DNA from 3 places in the Ligilactobacillus sp. LYQ139 genome. Region 1 is predicted to be linked to each of the others. Evidence: riboswitches for the same ligand, from Rfam matches in the RefSeq annotation. Region 1 holds a riboswitch; each other region holds the start of a gene.

Region 1 (4,929 bases):
GAATTGTCAGGTATCGTTGGTTAAACGATTTAACAATTTGGAGGAGTAATTCGTGCGTCCTTGCTTCGTGGAGGGCAAGTTCTGGAATTTGGTGCAACTGACGCCGAATTTGGACTAAATCATTATCCGTAAACTGTGTCATCAATCTAGCCCCCTTAATTCATCCTCAAGTGCTGTTTTGTTTGCCGTTCGGTTATCTTTCTTTTTAATAATCCGAGCTGGGACCCCAGCAACGACGGTGTTGGGATCCACATCATGTGTCACCACTGCGCCCGCGGCAATGACTGCCCCGTGGCCAACCCGGACGCCTTCTAGTACAACTGCATTGGCGCCAACCATAACGTTGTCCTCAATAACAACTGGTTGCGCGCTTGCTGGTTCAATTACTCCGGCTAAAACGCTCCCCGCGCCAATATGACAATGCCGGCCGACTTGCGCTCGGCCCCCTAGGACTACGCCCATATCGATCATCGATTCTTCCCCGATTACAGCGCCGATGTTAATGATGGCTCCCATCATAATGACTGCCCGGTTTCCAATTTTAACCTGGTCCCGGATAATTGCTCCGGGTTCAATCCGAGCATCCGTGTCAATGTAGTCTAGCAGCGGAACGGCGCTATTTCGAGCAAGTACTTCGACGTGGGTTGTTTCAATTACTGTGGCATGCGCCGTAATAAAGGGCTTAATCTTTCCCCAATCACCAATCAAAATTGCCATGGTTGGTGTATGAAAACTGGTGATTTCTGCTGGGAACGTAACAGTCGTAAATTTTCCTTGAAGGTAAACCCGAACGGGCGTTGTTTTAGGGGCGTTTCCAATGTAGTCAATTATTTCTTGGGTATTCATTTGCTTCATTTTTAATTACTCCCTTCATACGGCAAATCATTAATTACTAGTTGTGAATAGCTTTCACGTCGAATTACGAGTTGCGAATGTCCGCGCTGTGCAAAAACGACTGCCGGCCGGCAATTTCGGTTGTAATTAGATGCCATCGAATAACCATATGCGCCGGTTACCGGTATCGCCACAATGTCTCCTGCGGATAACGGTGCAATTCGTAAATCATCCACTAAAACATCTCCCGATTCGCAGTACTTTCCAACTAACCGAATCCGGTTAATTGCGGGGGCGGTTGGACATGCAGCATTTAATGCAGTGTAGTGGGCATCGTATAGGGCTGGTCGAATGTTATCGCCCATCCCTCCGTCGACGGCGACGTACGGTAATCTCCCGGGGAGGTGTTTTTCACTCCCTACGGTATATAGCGTAGTTCCGGCGGGACCAACGATGGCCCGCCCGGGTTCGACCCACAAGGCTGGCAGTGGCAAATGGGCTTGCTTAAAAGATTGTTTGACAGTGGTGGTAATTGTTTGAAGAATCGTCTTCACGGGAACCGGGTGCTCATCATTTGTATACTGAATGCCAAATCCCCCGCCAATATCAAGTACGGCGGGGATTACCGCAAAGTTACGGGCCCACTGTGCAATAAGGGTGCATAATCGGTTAATTTCCGTAATGAAGCCATCCGGTACAAAGATTTGTGAACCGATGTGAGCATGAACCCCAATGAAGTTCATGCGGGGACAAGCTAAAATCCACTGCAATGCGGTAGTTGCCTGCCCTGAAGCGAGATCGAACCCAAACTTACTGTCAGTTTGGCCGGTCGTAATGTATCGATGAGTGTGTGCCTGTACCCCAGGAGTCACCCGAAGCATCACGTTGACCGTAGCGTTCTGGTTAGTCAAAACTTGCTTTAGTAAGTTAATTTCGTGGAAATTATCAATAACAATTGTCCCGACATGCTTGGTAATTGCAAATTCTAGCTCTGCTTTTGTTTTATTATTTCCGTGAAAACAAATTCGCTCCGGTGGGAAGTGAGCTTGAAGCGCAGTATAGAGTTCTCCCCCTGATACCACATCAACATGACACCCTAAACGGGCCATTAACTGGTAGATTGCGATACACGAGAATGCCTTACTTGCGTAACAAACGGCAGATGTGAGCCCCGAAGCGGCAAGTGTTTGTGTGAATTGAGAAACAGCCGCCTCAAGCTGGTCAACGTCGTATACGATTAGTGGCGTTCCGTATTTACGGGCAAGTGTCAGGGCATCACATCCCCCGAGCATTAAGTGACCAGTTGGCGTTGTTGCGAATTGGTGTGAAAATGACATTTTAATTCCCCCATACGTTTTGAGTACAGGGCGCTAAAAAAATCCCCCGTGTGCGCGCCACACAGGGGAATCTACGTAATCATTAATTAAAATTAGTGTAGAAATCCGGTGTCGATAGCGCCCCGCAAGCCTTTATTTTCTTGCGACAGTCTGAAGTCTCTTAAACTTCAACCCAGCAAACCAGAAATAAAATTCCCTTTCCAGCGCTTCGGCGACCGCTCCTTTCACTTGGGATCATCGTTCGGGAATAAACTAACCCAAGGTACTGATATTGGCCGCGCCTCTTCGACTTGCTTTTAATCTACACTGCTATTTACTAAATGTCAATCGCTAATTGAATTTTAATTTTCATTATTTTTTTCTTCCTTAGATGGCACCACTATTTGTTATTTTTGTTTTACTTTAGGTGTTGACAGCACCAAATGCGTTATTAAAATAATACGTAATCTTTCACAGAATTCTTATTTGGAGGGGAAATTACATGAAAGTCGTTAAGTTTGGGGGAAGTTCGCTCGCAGATGGGCCACACGTTAAGCAGGCAATCGCAATTATTAGGGAAGACCCGAAACGCCGAATAATGGTGGTATCTGCTCCCGGGAAACGTTCAGCCGATGATGTTAAGGTGACGGATTTGTTAATTGCGTACGCAACCGCCGTTCTTCACCGTGATGATTACGCTGCAATTCGGGAAGAAATTATTCACCGGTACTTCGAAATTGCTGCGTACTTTAATTTACCGCAAAGTGACTTACAGTTTATTCCACAAACGATTGTTTCCCTAGCGGAAACTTCCTTCCCGAACGCAGACTATTTAATGGCCGCGTTTAAGGCTACTGGGGAACGGCTAACCGCCTTTCTGATCGCCGCCCTCCTCAATCATCAGAAGATTCCTGCTCGTTTCATTGATCCCAAAGAAGCCGGAATTGTTGTAAGTGATCAACATGGCCCCAATAATGCAACGGTTCTCCCCGAAACCTATGATCACCTGGTGCGGCTCCAAGCTTTCCAGGAAGTTTTGGTGGTTCCGGGATTTTACGGTTATACTTCTACCGGAGAGATTGCCACATTTTCTCGCGGGGGGTCAGACATTACTGGCGCTATTATTGCGCGGGGAATGGCAGCCGAATGCTACGAAAACTTTACGGACGTAGATGCGATTTACGCGGCTAATCCAGCAATTATTCTCAACCCGCGCCCCATCAAAGAAATGACGTATCGGGAAATGCGCGAACTGGCATACGCTGGTTTTTCCGTGTTTCACGATGAAGCCCTTATTCCAGCAATTGCGGGGAAAATCCCAGTCATCGTAAAGAATACTAACGCCCCCTATCACCCAGGGACCCGTATTATTCCCGCCAATGATTTCACCCCCCAAACAACGATCACGGGGGTTGCTTGTGCGCGGGATTTTAGTGCCCTATATCTGCACAAGTACCTGTTAAATAAGGAAGTTGGCGTAACTCTTAAAATTTTAAAAATCCTATCAGCGCATGGTATTTCGTATGAACACATGCCGTCTGGAATTGACGATTTAACCATTATCATGCGTTCCGCTCAGTTAACACCTGTTCGCCGGCGGCAAATCGCCCTTGATATTCAAGCGGCAATCCAACCAGATAGCCTTGAGTGGATTGATGATTACGCAATTATCATGGTTGTTGGGGAAGGGATGCACGATCGGATTGGAACAACTAACGGGGTGACTGCGGCCCTTGCGCAAGCAAACGTTGCTATCCACATGATTAACCAGGGAGCATCGCGGATTTCTATCATGGTGGGCGTTCGGGCAAACGATGCTAACCGCGGGATTGCTGCAATTTATAATTATTTTGAAAAAGAAGGTGCTTAAAGTGAAAATCTTTCGTGTACATGGTTCAGAGAACCGGTTTGCTCTTGTTCCGCCACCGCTGTCTACTCAGTTACCCGTGATAGAGAGCCGATTTCCGGATTTTTTACGTCAAAGGATTCCCGTACTTCGGGATATTGACGGTGTATTATTAGTTCAACCATCAACGCAATCAGACTGTCAGGGACGCATGGTCATCATTAACAGTGATGGAACCCATGCCAAAATGTGTGGTAATGGATTGCGAACGGTTGCAAGGTATTTGGCCCACAAAGCGCCTACGTTGTCATTTAAGGTTGCAACTGACGAGGCGGCGCTTGCCGTCCAGGTTCATCAGGACCTTGCTCCTGGGGTGCCAGCAATTGGTGTTGAAATTTCACCCGTTTTGTTTCAACCAGCGGCGTTACCTATGACTAATTTAGGAAATGATCCAGTGGTGAATGCCGTTATTCCTGCCTTTGATCCCCACTTACGCTTTACGGCAGTTGCAGTGCCTAATCCGCACTTAATTAGCTTTGTTCCATCGGTTCAAGCGGCACAAGCAACCCTGAAGCGATTAGGAACAACCCTGAATGCTCCTAACCGTTACTTCCCAGATGGCGTGAATATTAGTTTTGCTGAAATCCGAGGTAAACGCACGTTATTTGTACAAACCTACGAACGAGGAGTTGGCTTTACGAACGCCTGTGGTACGGGAATGGCAGCAGTCAGTCTTAGCTACGTTACTGCTTACCATCCGGAGTTAGTTGAACAACCACTCACTGTCTTAAATCCCGGGGGAATGGTTCGAACAATCGTTCATCGTAAAAAGGATGGGCGAAAGTGGATTGAGCTAATTGGGAACGCCACGATCACCCATGAAATTGAGGTAACGGCTGCGTTTGCGCCCCTGTCAGTTTCACAAACTAATGA
Region 2 (4,929 bases), on a different contig from region 1:
TAAATTTTGGAAACTGACTCGTTCCGTACATCGAAGCAGCATTAACGATGTATGGTGGGATCATTTCCGTGTACCCTTCCCTTTCATGCTCATCTAGCATAAAGTTGTACACGGCCCGCTCCAACTTAGCACCTAATCCCTTGTAATACACAAACCGAGCACCCGCAACTTTCGCTCCCCGTTCAAAATCAAGAATGTCAAGGTCCTCACCGATGTCCCAGTGAGCCTTAGGTTCAAAATCAAACTCCCGTGGTGTCCCCACCTTTTTGATCTCAACAGCGTCTTCCTCATTCATACTCATCGGGATGGTCGGGTTTGGAAGGTTCGGCAACCGTGAAGCCATATCCTTAACCTGTTCTTGAACCATCATCAATTCATTATCCAGTTGCTTAATTTGCTGCCCAACCTCCCGCATCCGGGTAATCGCATTCGTGGCATCTTCTTTATTTCGCTTGGCCTGAGCAATTGCTGCCGAAACATCATTCCGTTCTTTTTTGAGCTCTTCACTTTGCTGGAGAAGTTCCCGCCGCTTGGCATCCGCCGCAATTAATTGATCAATCTGGTCCGCAGTCACTCCCCGGGCAGCCAACCGCTGTTTGTATTCATCCGGGTTCTTTCGAATATCCTTAACGTCTAACATGGTATTCCTCCTTAAAAAAGTAAACGGAGCCCGTCATCCCATGGGACGAACGGACTCCGTTTCGCGGTACCACCCAAGTTCGCATTCCTTGCGCACTCAACTGAGGTAACGGTCTCCCGTGCGGCATTACCCGCCCATACTTAACCCGCTGGAGTTTCGGTTCGGAGCTCTCACCATTCCCCGTCTCTGAAAACCTACTTATGGCGAATTATGATGTTTAACACTTTAGCTTTGGTTTCAGTATAATCCGCTCCGCCTACTTGTCAACCTGTTTCTTCTCCGTTACCCGGGTCGTCGTCAGGTCAACTTCCTTGAGCGGAATTAACTTCGTATGATGCTTGAATTTGTAGTAGAAAAACAGTCCGAAGAACAACGGAATCGACATGTACGTAATCAAAATTTGATACCAGTCAAGGTGGGTAAACGCCTTAGTATTTTGCCCCACAATCACTAAAATACACATTACAAACGCCATAACCGGCCCAAACGGGAACCATTTTGCCTTGTACTTCAGAGCGTTTAAGTCCTTCCCCTGAGCAACGTACGCCCGCCGGAACCGATAATGCGAAATTGCAATTCCAACCCACGCAATAAACCCGGTTAACCCGCTCGCAGCCACTAAGAAAATATAAACCTTTTGCCCAAAAATACTCGTCAAGAACGTGGCCAACCCAACCAATGTTGTTACCAGTAACGCTGGAAGCGGAATTCCCCGTTGGTTCACTTTGCCAAAAATCCGCGGAGCATCACCGGTTTGCCCCAGCGACATTAACATCCGGGTTGATGCGTACATCCCCGAATTAGCCGATGACAGAACCGCCGTAAGAATGACCGCATTCATCACGGAGGCCGCCGAGGCTAACCCGACCCGTTTAAAGACCAGCGTGAACGGGCTAATGGCAATATCCTTAGCCGAAGAACCTAGTAAATCCGGACTGGTATACGGAATAATGCAAGCAATTACGAAGATTGACAGGATGTAAAATAACAGAATCCGCCAGAAAACCTGCTTGATTGCTGTCGGCACACTTTTTTCAGGTGTGGCTGATTCGCCAGCCGTAACCCCAACAAGTTCCGTCCCCTGGAATGAGAATCCAGCAACAACAAAGACGTTGAGAATTGCCGGCAATCCGCCCACAAACGGGGCCTGCTTGTATGTGAAGTTACGAAGGCCAACCGCATGGCCCCCTCCCATAATGCCTAAGATGGTAAGAAAACCAACCAACAAGAAAACAATAACGGTAACAATCTTTACCAGGGATAACCAGTATTCTGTCTCTCCGTACGACCTAACGGAGAGAAAGTTAATCAAGAAGACTAAGCTTAATGCGCCCAGACTAAAAATCCAATTAGGAACGTGGGGGAACCAGAACTGCAGCACCAATGCCGCCGTTGAGACATCAACCGCAATAGTGATTGCCCAGTTAAACCAGTAATTCCACCCCATCGCAAAGCCTAATGCCGGGTCAACAAACCGCTTTGTGTACGTAGCAAATGATCCCGACACCGGCATGTATGTCGCCATTTCTCCCAGTGACGTCATCAAGAAGTACACCATCACCCCAATTGCGACGTAGGCAATCAACCCGCCTCCAGGGCCGGCCGTAGAGATTGCGGAACCCGAAGCGACAAACAGCCCCGTCCCGATACTTCCTCCGAGGGCAATCATCGAAAGATGCCGGGTCTTTAAGTCCCGTTTTAGTGAATATTCGTGCGAATCCTTTTTCATGGGTTCGTCCTCCTCAGTAATATTATTGAGGCAAACACTAATCAACACCAAAAAGGGCGTAGCCTCGAACTACGCCCCACTCACTTCACAGTTATCTCTGATTCATGGATATCGATAGCGCTCCGCGGTCACCCGCGACAGTCGTCCAGCTCTTAACCAGACGCCCAGCTTCACCCGGGAGGATCCAGGTAAGGCTTCGGCGGTGCACCCTTTCACCTAGCTTCAATGGCAATCCCCTGCCTCAACTAAGTTACTACTGATTACCGCAACCTCTGTTCGATAGTGTTACAATACCAAACTTAGCGCTTAAATACAATCCCTAACTCACTCATCTTGATCGTCATGGTGCTCATCATGCTGTTTCCCCGCATTCCGCACCCGGTTCTCCGCTTCATCTTGTTCCTCTTCTTGTTTGGCTTCTTGCTGGTGCTGCTGGAAGTGCTGTTCAAACGCTATCATCCGTTCCCGGGGAGCCTGAAAAGTATACCGATCATTAGTAATTACCTGTCCCTTTATGCACAATAAAAGCAGCGGAATATCCCCTAACAGGATAATAAAAAGAAAGAAAAACGCGGGTAATTCAGCGTCATGAAACCGCCGAACCTGAGCCGTTAAGTTACAAATCACAGCTGCCGTTGTTCCAGCCATTCCAAGGGTAAAGCCAACCCGAAGAGCAAGTGTTTTACTAATTCCGAGTTCAACTAACAGCTGAACCCCTAGCCCAACAACCACCGTATAACAGGCCAGCAATAAAACCAATCCAAGCGTTCCCCACCAAAAATCTGCCCGGCCCATCCGTTTTCCTAAAACAAACGTATCCCGCATCATTAACTTCGTTGAAGGAATAATCCCCGGTTCAGCTGACTCATTTCGGGGAAGGTGTGGCACCCGCTGCTGTTCTCGTTGCATTTGCTGCTGCATTTCCATCAAGAACCGCTGAAGGTCCTCCTCACTATTGATTGTTGTCACCCGAATTGGCCTGTCACCCTGCACGGTCTTTCCCTGGAGATCCTCCTCTTCTTCCTGGTGGAGTTCATTCGGATCGAGGTATGCTTGATCCGCCCCACAGTACGGACAAAAATTAGCGTTTACCGGAATATCACGGTGACACTTCTTACATTTTTTCTTTTCACCCGTAGCATTATCCCGTTGTTGCCGGGCACCGCAAAAGGCACACTTGTCTTGGTTTCCTTCTAACTGGTGGCCACAGCGTTCACACGTATACATTAACTCCTCACCCGTTCTTAGTCATATTTCAGTTTGCCTTCAATATACCATACTTTATGCACTAACCCGCAGCAGAACCAAAACTTAATCAGCCGGTCTTTTTGAAAAGAGTATAATGAAGGTGATTTTATAAAAAGGAGCGTTACGTATGATTACAACAGCAGCGATCATGCTTTTTGTGGGGTTCCTTGCCGGAACGCTCGGCGCAATTCTTGGAATTGGGGGCGGGATGATTGTCACTCCAATCGTCACCCTCCTATTCGGGCTCAACATTAAGTACGCTATCGGAGCAAGCATCATCGCGGTGATTGCCACCAGCTCTGGTTCAACCATCGCTTTTTTAAAAGACGACTTAATCAACCTTCGGGTTGCCATGTTCTTAGAAGTGGCCACAGCCAGCGGGGCCGTCATTGGGGCCCTCTTAACCGGGTCAATGAACGGTAAGATTCTATATTTTCTGTTTGGATGCCTCTTACTCTTCGCATCACTTAACATGGTGCGGAAATTAATGGCTGGTGAGGAAGTGCTTCACCGGGCAAAACCTGATAAATGGGCTGTCCGTTTCAAGCTCAACAGTTCTTACTACGATAAGAACACCCACGAGGAAGTGCATTACGATGTTCAAAATATTCCCGGCGGGTTAGCCATTATGTTTGGGGCTGGGCTTGCTTCTGGAATGCTGGGAATTGGTTCAGGAGCATTCAAGGTCATGGCACTTGATAACGCCATGAAGATGCCCCTAAAGCCATCAAGTGCAACGAGTAACCTAATGATGGGGGTTACGGCCGCCGCATCAGCAACGGTTTATTTCTTTAGCGGCGCCATCCGGCCAGAAATCGCCGTTCCTTTGGCTCTAGGAATTCTTGTCGGCTCCCTACTTGGTAGCCGGATTATGCAAAAACTGCCAACGCGGATCCTACGCATGATCTTTGTCCCGGTTTTCTTGTACCTTGGATTACAGATGGCCCTGAAAGCATTTGGAATTAACATTGGGTGATGATGAAATGAACGAAAAAAACCAACAAAATAAACTCACGCACAACCAAACGGGTGTTGATAAGGAACAAGATGTTGCACTGCTAATCGGTCATATCATGCGGATCGGAGTAATTTTTGCAGCCGTTGTTATGTTAATCGGATTACTTCTGCTGTTTATTCGTCATGGCGGCGGCTATGCAACGAAAAACTTCTTCCCCACAACCCTCACAGGAATTGTAACCGGGATTTGCACACTAAAACCGGCGGCTATCATGATGGGGGGATTGTTCCTTTTGCTGTTAACGCCAGTTTTACGGGTGGTTGTTTCTATCTACTCCTTCGTTAAGGAAAAGGA
Region 3 (4,929 bases), on a different contig from region 1:
GTTTTTAGTAGATAAACTACATTATAAGTTGGAAGATATTCACGCCGATGCGGAAGTCCTCGAACATGATATGAGTGAAAACTTAATGAATCACCTTGATGAATATCTCGGTCATCCAACGCGGTGCCCGCACGGGGGCGTAATTCCTGACAAGGATGGCCGCTATGTTGAGGAGAGTCACCAAACGCTGGTGAGTGTCCCGGATGGGATGAGCGTAACGGTGGAGCGGTTTACGGATAACCATGAACTCCTAACGTACTTAGACGGCAGTGGCCTTGACATCGGCGATCAACTAACTGTTGAACAGCATACACCGTTTGAAGGCCCCGTTGTAGTTCGGTTAGATAATGGCAAACAATTTGACGTTGGTTACAAAGCAGCAAATTATATTTTTGTCCGGGAGTAATCGTGGACGAAGAAAACGGGTGATGGGCAAGCCGCGTGAATCGCAAGGGAAAGATTCGGCGGTTAGTACTTCTATTTGGCCCGGTTGCCTTGGCACCGAATTAACGAAAATAGTAATGAGGGTGTGACATTCGTCACACCCTCATTTTTTATTATGGTAACTAATCGTTGCTGTTTAGCTCTTCTGCAACGGGAATTTCCGTTGCAGTTCGGTGGCGCTGCCGGTAACCAGCTAGGGAGTAGAAGCTCCAGCCAACGATGCCGAAGAAGACTGGGCCAAAGACCGTCCAGAAGGCGGTATAAAGGTCGTGTTGAAGGAGTGGTTGGATAACCGTAAAGACGATCCCCATGAAAACGGTAGTCCAGCTAATAAACGAAACTGTTGTGGTCAATGCCCGGTTGGTGTAGATCTCAAATGGCCGTTCTAAGTCATGCCGTTTCTTAAAGAACGGGAAGGCCGCAATCAAGAAGAGATACGGCATGGAGGTTGTGACGTTGTTCATATCCTGCAGAACAGTGTAGAATGCCTGCGCGGATTTACCCCCAAAGGAAACCCCGAGGATAATCAGCACAACCATAATGGTTTGGAGCCACATGGCAGTTGCTGGCATTCCGTGTTCATTGAGCTTGGTGAGTTTAGTTGGCCATAACCGTTGCGGGGTTCCAATAATCATTGTCTTTAACGGGGAGTAGATGAGGATGAAGATGGCCCCAAAAATTGAAAAGATTTCTTCAATCCCGATAATCCGGTCGGCCCATAATCCCCATATTTTTGCGGTGGCAACGGATGTGTGGAGAAGAGTGTGCGCAATTGAATATCCAAGGTTACTCATTAATACCAGGGTAATGTTCCCCAGGTCAACGTTGCTGCCACTTAAAACCCGGTGCCAGTTAGCGGTAACCCCCCAAGCAAGGACACCGATGCAGTAGATTACAATCATGCCGATAGCGGCAATGATAATCCCCCGTGGGAAATTTTTGTCTGGGTCCTTTACCTTATCGATGGTGCTGCCCATCGTTTCCATTCCGCCATACGCAAAGACCGCGTAAACAAAGAACGACATTAGTGCGATGGGTGAGTCGAATGCGGGATTCGGGGATCTTACCATACTCTGGGTGGTTAATGGTTGAGCGAGGTGACCATGAACGACTACCAGGTAGATAGCACTGACAATAAGAAAGAAGATGGCTACTCCAATAATAAACGTTCCACAGAAACTGGCGATTTTTTCAATCTTATCAAACCCGCGGGTTGATACGAACGTCGCGAAGACGAGGAGGGTAATTCCGATTAATCCAAGTGTTTGGTTGGACGTTAATCCGAAGAGGTGCCATGACTGGGTAGTATCCCTTCCAAAAATAGCCCCCGAGATTGAAACTGAAATCGTTGAGAAGTTTGTCACCAGCCAGATAACCCATGCTGCGTACCAGATAAAAGTTCCGATGAACGCGGGCTTTTCGCCGACGCTAGCTTGGAGCCACGAGTAGATTCCTCCTTGGCTGTCTTGGAGGGCGGAACCATATTCCGCGAACATAAGTGAACTAGGGATGAAGAAGAATAGTGCCCCTAAAACGTACCAGAGCATTGCACCGTATCCCATTTGGTAGAAGCCGACGGTCGTATTACCAAGCCCATAAATGGCGGCAAAGATCATTAAGACCAGGCTCCACATTGACATTTTGCGTTGACTGTTTTCCATCAGTAACCGCTCCTTAATTAATTGGATTAAATAATTAATAAAGGTTGGCTAACACTACTGGTGAAGAAAACCCCTCCGGGCACCACATGCACCAGGAGGGGTTTATCCGTTCCGTGTGAATAGCGCTCCGCATTACTGCGACAGTCCGTAGCTTATTCAACTACGTCCCAGCACTCAGCTCATCCCAAGAACTGATGCTTCGGCAACCGCTCCTTTCGCTTTTCATCATCGGCGTGGGCAAGCCTCCGAAAAGGTACTCTTATTGGTCGCGACCTCTATTACCTTATTTACCAACTTTATACTACGTTCATTCGTGATCGTCAAGGAAAGGCGAATATTTTTTCAATTATTCTATTAAATGTTGGAATTATGATTTGAAGCTAAAATTGCGTCTCTTCAGGACATGGAGTAAGATTAAGATTAGTTAGTTAATAAAGGATTTGAGGAATTATGACAGAGAAATATGCAGTGATTTTAGCAGCAGGTCAGGGAACCCGAATGAAGTCGAAGTTATATAAGGTCCTCCACCCCGTTTGTGGGAGGGCAATGGTTGATCACGTATTAACTCAACTGGAGCAGGTTGGAATTGACCAGATTGTGACTATTGTTGGTCACGGTGCGGATCAGGTTAAGCGCCTTCTTGGTGAGCGAACCACCTATGCTTTGCAGGCGGAACAGCTTGGAACGGGGCACGCCGTGATGCAAGCGGAGGATGTTTTGGGTCCCAAGGATGGCGTTACCCTCGTAACGTGTGGTGATACCCCATTATTTACCGCGACGACGTTTAAACAGTTGTTTGCTTACCACGAGCAACAAGGAGCGGCAGCCACGGTTTTAACGGCGCATACGGAACAACCGTTTGGCTATGGACGGATTATCCGGAATGCGGATGAAACGGTTGCCAAGATTGTTGAACAGAAGGACGCAACTTCAGAAGAAGCAGCTGTTCAGGAAATTAACACGGGTGTGTATTGCTTTGATAATAAGGAATTATTTGCCGCACTTCACCAGTTATCCAACGATAACGCGCAGGGTGAGTACTACCTCACGGATGTCATTGGTATCTTAAAACAGGCTGGTAAACAGGTCGACGCCTTCCAAATGGACGACTTCACGGAATCAATGGGCGTTAATGATCGGGTGGCGCTGGCAAACGCAACGCGGGTGATGCAGCAGCGAATTAACACCCACCACATGCAAAACGGGGTTACCATGATCGACCCAGCGACCACGTACATTGATGCGGATGTCCAGATTGGGAACGATACTGTAATTGAACCTGGGGTGGTGCTTAAAGGGAAGACAATCATTGGGAGTGATTGTGTGGTTGGCGCGCACTCCGAGATTCGGGATAGTGTCATTGAGAATGGCGTAACGGTAACGGCATCATTCCTTGAAAATGCGGTAATGCATAAGGATAGTAATATTGGACCGTACAGTCACCTCCGGCCAAAGGCAGAGATTGGTGAAGGGGTTCATATCGGAAACTTCTGCGAAATTAAGAACGCGCAGATTGGTCAAAACACCAAGGTGGGGCACCTTACCTATGTTGGGGATGCCACCCTGGGGAAAGAAATTAATATTGGATGTGGGACGGTCTTCGTTAACTACGATGGTGAAAACAAACACCATACGAATGTTGGCGATTATTCGTTCATCGGAAGCGGATCAAACATTATTGCACCGGTTGAAATTGGGGACCATGCATACGTTGCAGCGGGGTCAACGATAACGGATGACGTTGCGCCCCACGCCATGGGGATTGCTCGTGGTCGGCAAGTTAATAAGAAGGGATATTACGATCGTTATCCGGTGGCGGAAGCCGCAAAGAAAAATGCTGAAAAGTACGGTGAAAAGTAGGAATCTGCTTGCTTGAATGACGGTGCATGAATTAGAATTAACCATAGATTTAAACATATGGAGGCTACCATGTCGGGACATAATTCAGACTCAAAGATTAAGCTGTTTGCGTTGAATTCTAATAAGCCGTTAGCACAGAAGATTGCTGACGCCATGGGGATTCCGCTGGGGAAGACGTCGGTTGACCGGTTTAGTGACGGAGAAATTCGGATTAACATTGAGGAAAGTGTCCGGGGGGACGAGATTTTTATCGTCCAGTCAACGTCGGCGCCGGTGAACGATAACCTGATGGAACTGTTGATCATGATTGATGCTTTGCGGCGGGCTAGTGCGGCAACGATTAATGTTGTAATTCCGTATTATGGTTATGCCCGGCAGGATCGGAAAGTGCGCTCCCGGGAGCCAATTACCGCTAAGTTGGTGGCTGATATGATTGAAAAGGCAGGGGCTAACCGGGTGATTGCGCTTGACCTCCACGCTGCTCAAATTCAGGGCTTCTTTGATATACCGGTTGACCACCTGATGGGGGCGCCGCTGTTAGCAGATTACTTTTTAACTAATAATTTAGATAAAGATGCAGTGGTTGTTTCTCCTGATCATGGGGGTGTTTCCCGAGCCCGGAAACTTGCTGAATTTCTCAAAGCGCCAATTGCAATTATTGATAAACGGCGGCCGCGGGCAAACGTAGCAGAAGTGATGAACATCATTGGTTCCGTTAAGGGCAAGCGGTGCATTTTAATCGATGATATGATTGATACGGCGGGGACTATTACGCTTGCGTCCCAAGCATTAATGGATGCAGGTGCCACCGATGTGTATGCCTGCGCAACACATCCGGTCTTATCCGGGCCGGCAATTGAACGGATTGAGAATTCACCGATTAAGCAGTTGGTTGTGACTGATTCCATTCAACTGCCAGAAGAAAAGCAGATTGATAAGTTAATCCAGGTTTCGGTTGGCCCAC

What was found. Region 1 has a riboswitch for lysine ahead of lysA (diaminopimelate decarboxylase). Riboswitches for the same ligand answer to the same signal wherever they lie in the genome.
Region 2: it holds a riboswitch for lysine, as region 1 does, so the genes downstream of both, ACI3E1_RS04445 (amino acid permease) here and lysA (diaminopimelate decarboxylase) in region 1, are expected to answer to the same signal.
Region 3: it holds a riboswitch for lysine, as region 1 does, so the genes downstream of both, yjeM (glutamate/gamma-aminobutyrate family transporter YjeM) here and lysA (diaminopimelate decarboxylase) in region 1, are expected to answer to the same signal.

Annotation. Positions count from the first base shown of each region.
Region 1 covers NZ_JBJFZW010000001.1:60,561-65,489, reverse strand. The annotation lists gene ACI3E1_RS00305 (N-acetyldiaminopimelate deacetylase) at 1-142, opposite strand, end outside; gene dapD (2,3,4,5-tetrahydropyridine-2,6-dicarboxylate N-acetyltransferase) at 142-855, opposite strand; gene lysA (diaminopimelate decarboxylase) at 858-2,171, opposite strand; lysine riboswitch at 2,278-2,465, opposite strand; gene ACI3E1_RS00290 (aspartate kinase) at 2,653-4,020, shown strand; gene dapF (diaminopimelate epimerase) at 3,965-4,929, shown strand, end outside.
Region 2 covers NZ_JBJFZW010000004.1:1,805-6,733, forward strand. The annotation lists gene serS (serine--tRNA ligase) at 1-640, opposite strand, end outside; gene ACI3E1_RS04445 (amino acid permease) at 897-2,369, opposite strand; lysine riboswitch at 2,477-2,652, opposite strand; gene ACI3E1_RS04450 (zinc-ribbon domain-containing protein) at 2,694-3,596, opposite strand; gene ACI3E1_RS04455 (sulfite exporter TauE/SafE family protein) at 3,745-4,593, shown strand; gene ACI3E1_RS04460 (DUF1634 domain-containing protein) at 4,691-4,929, shown strand, end outside.
Region 3 covers NZ_JBJFZW010000005.1:44,162-49,090, reverse strand. The annotation lists gene ACI3E1_RS05465 (metal-dependent transcriptional regulator) at 1-406, shown strand, start outside; gene yjeM (glutamate/gamma-aminobutyrate family transporter YjeM) at 567-2,105, opposite strand; lysine riboswitch at 2,218-2,391, opposite strand; gene glmU (bifunctional UDP-N-acetylglucosamine diphosphorylase/glucosamine-1-phosphate N-acetyltransferase GlmU) at 2,556-3,965, shown strand; gene ACI3E1_RS05450 (ribose-phosphate diphosphokinase) at 4,035-4,929, shown strand, end outside.